DNA from 2 places in the Erwinia sp. E_sp_B01_1 genome. Region 1 is predicted to be linked to the other one. Evidence: predicted binding sites of a transcription regulator. Region 1 holds the regulator's gene; the other holds the start of a gene.
The links. Region 1 encodes Fur, which represses iron uptake genes when iron is present. Its sites were predicted from a motif close to ATAATAATGAGAACNACTATCAA; they were not measured.
Positions count from the first base shown of each region.

Region 2: a site for Fur is predicted at 1,686-1,708, ahead of feoA (ferrous iron transporter A). Genes of this name have one in related genera too.

Region 1 is NZ_CP142208.1:1,403,875-1,407,030, reverse strand. It holds gene fldA (flavodoxin FldA) at 112-642, shown strand; gene fur (ferric iron uptake transcriptional regulator) at 996-1,439, shown strand; gene VRC33_RS06890 (beta-N-acetylhexosaminidase) at 1,492-3,156, opposite strand, start outside.
Region 2 is NZ_CP142208.1:371,707-374,862, reverse strand. It holds gene VRC33_RS01640 (Tex family protein) at 1-1,593, shown strand, start outside; gene feoA (ferrous iron transporter A) at 1,758-1,994, shown strand; partial or broken gene feoB (Fe(2+) transporter permease subunit FeoB) at 1,991-3,156, shown strand, end outside.

The DNA of each region.
Region 1 (3,156 bases):
CAAAAGCGGGCGGATTACTCATTTATCCCCCTGGAGCTGTCTGCTATCATTGCCGGTATCTGTAGTGAGCAGCCTTTACCCCATCATTGAGATTCAAGAGGTTAGTAAGTCATGGCAATCGTAGGCATTTTCTTTGGCAGCGATACGGGCAATACAGAAAACATTGCAAAAATGATCCAGAAGCAGCTCGGTAAAGAGGTTGCTGAAGTTCAGGATATCGCTAAAAGCAGCAAAGAAGACCTTGAAGCCTTTGATATTCTGCTGCTCGGTATCCCAACCTGGTATTATGGTGAGGCCCAGTGCGACTGGGATGATTTCTTCCCGACGCTGGAAGAAATTGATTTCAATGGCAAACTGGTAGCCCTGTTTGGCTGTGGCGATCAGGAAGATTACGCAGAATACTTCTGCGACGCGATGGGCACCATCCGCGACATCATCGAGCCTAAGGGTGCGGTTATCGTGGGTCACTGGCCAACAGAAGGTTATCATTTCGAAGCCTCTAAAGGGCTGGCGGATGATACCCATTTCCTTGGCCTGGCCATTGATGAAGATCGCCAGCCAGAACTGACCAGCGAACGTACCGAAAAGTGGGTCAAACAAATTTTTGATGAGCTCCAGCTGCAAGAAATCATTGAAGCTTAAGGAGTGCGGCCTGTTGTGGGACATATCTCACATCAGGCCAGTGATTTTTCCTATAGAAGTAATAGGCACATTTTTGTAACTTTCATCTGCAAAACTGTAGAATATCGCCATCGGTCACCCCGCTTTCTCAATGTCTTCGCCCTGCTGGCGATGACAGAGCGAAATGTTCACCCAGCGCTTGCTCTTCCGGACGTAACGACTTTCATCATTACCTCCCTCAACAGTGACGCATCGCCGGTAGTATTCATTTCGAAGTATCAGATCTATAATGAGACGTTTAGCTTTTCGCGTCGACCGATGTTCATGGCTTTTCAGCCACACAGTGACTAGCAAAGTAACAGGACAATATCCGCATGACTGACAATAACACCGCATTAAAGAAGGCCGGCCTGAAAGTCACGCTTCCCCGACTGAAAATTCTGGAAGTGCTTCAGGAACCTGAGGGCCATCATGTCAGTGCGGAAGACTTGTACAAGCGCCTGATAGATATGGGCGAAGAAATTGGTCTGGCGACGGTTTACCGCGTTCTGAACCAGTTTGATGATGCGGGGATCGTTACCCGTCATAATTTTGAAGGCGGCAAGTCCGTTTTTGAACTGACTCAGCAGCATCACCACGATCACCTCATTTGCCTGGACTGCGGTAAAGTGATCGAGTTCAGCGATGAATCTATCGAAACTCGCCAGCGTGACATCGCTACGCGTCACGGTATTAAGCTCAGTAACCACAGTCTGTACCTTTACGGTCACTGTACCACTGGCGATTGCCGCGAAGACGATACCCTGCACGACAAGTAATCTGCACTAACAGTAAAAACCGGTGAACTTCACCGGTTTTTTTTTGCCCTTCTTAAAGCTTCTCTACCCTGCTGAAGCGTTCGCCGGCTTTATTCACCGTGCGCAACCACACTTTGCCTTCCACCTGTGGCTGATGCCCGGCCTCATAAAGCTGCCAGGTTTTCCCTTCATCCAGACTGTACTGCACAGCCAGGCCCGGTAATGCCGTATTGACCTGTAACTTACCCTTGACGATTTTACCGCCCGGTAAAGGTAAGCGATAAGCTATGCCAGCCTTGTCCAGCTTCGCCAGTTCACGCTGGCCCAGCAGATTGGCAAATCGCTGCCAGTCCTGGCGCTGAGCGTCCTGATCCACAAAGTGAGTTTTACCACCGATATACTCTTTCCCTGCTTTGTAATCCTGCTCCCAGTCAGCCCGATGCCAGGCTCGTTCCGCAACGGAAAGGACGCGAGGGAAAATCATATATTCCATCTGCTGGTCGGTACGAACCGTTTCGCTCCACAACTGAGCGGAAAGCCCGGTGGCTCCAGGCCAGGCTTTGTCCGATTTTGCACTGAAATTTTTGCCATCGCGATCGACCGAGGTCTCGGCATTTTGCGGCAGGTTATCCGGTGCGAAGCCGAAAACTTTACGTTCATCACTGAAGCGGGTGCCCCAGTAATAGCCACGCTCAAGAGGATTAACCTCATACGGGAAGTCCATATAGAGATAATCAGGATTTGAAACAATCACTTCGTAGCCTTTGTTTGCCCAGTCATTGGCCGAGTCAAATCCTCCCCAATAGAGGGTATCCCAGAAGTTCACCGCAACCTTTTCGGTGGCAAAAGCGTTAGCATCCCTGGCATCTTTCAGCCCATCCTGCCATGCCTGCATCTTGCCGATGCCATGCGCGTTAACCTGCTGACTGACTTTCACCGCAAAATAGCTCGGCAGGTGGCCAAGATCGGCCACTTTCCCCTCTTTAATCATCTTCTGACAAACCTGGGATTTCGCCCACGGCTGATCTTCCTTGCTCATGTCCAGCAACCCGGTGCCGGCAACCGGTTTTTTGATGTCAGAGTAACCCGCGCCAAATCGGATATTTTTCGCTTCATCTCCGCCGAAATGCCAGGTCTGAAGCGGCTGCCCGGCCGCCTGGTGCATAGCCTGAATCTCACTGATGATTTTATCGGTAAAGCGTAATGAAGAGGTCAGGCAGGGATTCAGATAGCTGGTGCGATTGTAGAGCTGAACCGAAGTGGTGTTTGAGTTATCGGTGGGATCGACAAGCCTGTAGGCCGTGGCTTGCTGGGTTTGACCTGCTTTCATCAGGCGATCGTAGCGTGCCTCCATTGAGACCACGGCAGCCCGGGCATGGGCAGGCATATCGATTTCGGGAATAACCTGAATGCCGCGCGCATCTGCATATTTCACGATGTCGATATAATCCTGGCGGCTGAAGTGGCCGCTACCATTGTTATCGCTCTGCGGGCCCGATCCAAGTTGCGGCAGCAGGCAACGCTTTTCACTGAGGTCATGGCAACGTTTAGATCCCACGTCAGTTAATTCAGGCAGGCCTGGAATTTCAATACGCCAGGCTTCATCATCGCTGAGATGAAAATGGAACACGTTGATTTTCCAGCCAGCCAGCTGATCCAGCATGCGGATCACCGCCTCTTTGCTGTGAAAGTTGCGTGCAACGTCAAGATAGACGCCGCGATACGGGAAACGCGGGGC
Region 2 (3,156 bases), 1.0 Mb from region 1:
CCGCCGCGCGAAAGCCACGGCGAGCAGATTATTATCGATCACCTGCAACTGCGCCTGAACAATGCCCCGGCGGATGCCTGGCGCAAAGCCGTGGTCAGCTGGACCTGGCGCATCAAAGTGCTGCTGCACCTTGAAACCGAACTGATGGGCACCGTGCGTGAACGTGCGGAAGATGAGGCGATCAACGTCTTCGCCCGTAACCTGCACGACCTGCTGATGGCTGCTCCGGCAGGGATGCGCGCGACTATGGGCCTCGATCCGGGCCTGCGGACCGGGGTGAAAGTGGCGATTGTAGATGCCACCGGCAAACTTGTCGCGACGGATACCATTTATCCCCATACAGGCCAGACAGCCAAAGCGGCAGCCGCCGTTGCGGCCTTGTGCATCAAACATAATGTCGAACTGGTGGCTATTGGTAACGGAACAGCCTCACGGGAAACCGAGCGCTTCTATCTGGATATCCAGAAACAGTTCCCTGAAGTGCAGGCGCAGAAAGTGATTGTCAGTGAAGCTGGCGCGTCGGTTTACTCCGCTTCCGAGCTGGCCGCGCTGGAATTCCCTGACCTGGATGTTTCCATCCGTGGTGCCGTGTCGATCGCCCGCCGCCTGCAGGATCCGCTGTCTGAGCTGGTGAAAATCGATCCTAAATCGATCGGTGTAGGCCAGTATCAGCATGACGTCAGTCAGAGCCAGCTGGCGAAAAAGCTGGATGCAGTCGTGGAAGATTGTGTGAATGGCGTGGGGGTCGATCTGAATACCGCGTCAGTGCCGCTGCTGACCCGCGTCGCAGGGCTGAGCAAAATGATGGCACAGAACATTGTCAGCTGGCGTGACGAAAATGGCCGCTTCCAGAACCGCCAGCAGCTGTTGAAAGTCAGCCGCCTGGGGCCTAAAGCCTTTGAACAGTGCGCGGGGTTCCTGCGGATTAACCAGGGCGACAACCCGCTGGATGCTTCCACCGTTCACCCGGAAGCCTATCCCGTGGTTCAGCGCATTCTGGCCGCAACGCAGCAGGCGCTAAATGAAGTGATGGGTAATCCTTCCGAGCTGCGTAATCTGCGTGCTGTAGATTTCACCGATGAGAAATTCGGTGTCCCTACCGTCACCGATATCATCAAAGAACTGGAAAAACCGGGCCGCGATCCGCGTCCTGAGTTCAAAACTGCCCAGTTTGCTGAAGGCATTGAGACGATGAAGGATCTGCTGCCAGGCATGGTGCTGGAAGGTGCAGTGACTAACGTGACTAACTTTGGTGCCTTCGTCGATATCGGCGTGCATCAGGACGGCCTGGTGCATATTTCTTCACTTTCTGACAAGTTCGTTGATGACCCGCATAAAGTGGTCAAAGCGGGCGATATCGTTAAAGTGAAAGTGATGGAAGTGGATCTGCAGCGTAAGCGAATTGCGATGACGATGCGCCTTGACGAACAGCCAGGGGAAACCAATGCCCGTCGTGGCGGTGGCAATCCTGGCCGTGACAATGCAAAACCGGCTCAGGGCAAACCGCGTCCTCGTCCGGCGGCTCAGCCGGCAGGCAGCAATAACAGCGCGATGGGCGATGCGCTGGCCGCTGCCTTCGGCAAAAAGCGTTAAAGTACAGGGCGGGCCTCCGGGTCCGCCTCTTGCCCCTTCCCTCCTTCTCCCCCTGCTCAAGCCTGCCCCAAGCTTGTTCTATATCAATATTAGCGATAATAGTTCTCATTATAATTTCCGCCGTTGATTATCACAGTGCGCATCTATGTCGCCCGGGTGGAACCATGCAAATTATTCCCCAGCAACACTATAAAATTCTCAGCTTCTCGCCTTCTGTCAGTGCCGCCTTCCGGCAGAAACTTCTCGCATTAGGGCTGCTGCCCGGTGCCAGTTTTCTGGTCAAACGTGTTGCCCCACTGGGCGATCCGGTACAGATCCAAACGCGCCACGTCAGCCTGATGTTACGGAAAAAAGACCTTGCCTTTCTGCAACTTGAGCATCTGCAAGGGGCTGCAAGATGAAAACCTGCACCATTGGCCTGATTGGAAACCCTAATTCCGGAAAAACCACGTTGTTTAATCAGCTCACAGGCGCCAGGCAGCGAGTGGGCAACTGGGCAGGCGTTACGGTAGAGCGTAAGGTGGGCCATTTTTCCACAGGTCATGCCCGCGTGGAGCTCGTCGACCTTCCCGGCACCTATTCCCTCACCACCATTTCTGCCACCAGCTCTCTGGATGAGCAGATAGCCTGCCATTACATGCTGAGCGGTGAAGCAGACCTGGTGATCAACGTGGTGGATGCCAGTAATCTGACCCGTAATCTCTGGCTGACATTGCAGCTACAGGGGCTGGGCATTCCCTGCATCGTTGCGCTGAATATGCTGGATATCGCTGCCGCTCAGCAGATCGATATCAATGTGGCAGCGCTTGAGGGGCTACTTGGCTGTCCGGTTGTGCCGCTGGTATCCAGTCGCGGTCAGGGGATAGATCTCCTGAAGCAGGCCATAGACGATCACTCCCACCAGCCAGCTCATTATGAGGTCCGCTACCCGTCAGAAGTGCTGGATCAGGTCGCCACGCTGTATAAAGTCATGCCTGCAGATCGTACCGCACAGCAGCGCCACTGGCTGGCGCTTCAGATGCTGGAAGGCGATATATACAGCCGCTCCCAGGCTCCGGAAGCCGCCAAAATATTGCCCTCACTTACGGGGTTGTCTGACAAGCCGTTACAGATCGCCGCCGCCCGCTATCAGGCAATAGATGAAATTTGCCAGGCCGTCACCCTTCCCCACCACGCCATCCCGCATCGCCTCTCAGCCCGGCTCGACAGCCTGGCTCTGAACCGCTGGCTGGGGCTGCCGATTTTCCTGCTGGTGATGTACCTGATGTTTTTCCTGGCGATCAACCTCGGCGGGGCTTTACAGCCGCTGTTCGAAATTAGCTCGGCTGCGATCTTTATCCACGGCATGCAGTGGCTGGGGGATGCCCTTCATTTTCCACTGACGCTGACGCTGTTCCTGGCACAGGGTATAGGCGGCGGCATCAATACCGTGATGCCGCTGGTCCCGCAAATCGGTCTGATGTACCTGTTCCTTTCACTGATGGAAGACTCCGGTTATATGGCTCGCGCCGCCTTTGTGGTGGATCGCCTGATGCAGGCTCTGGGCCTGCCGGGGAAATCCTT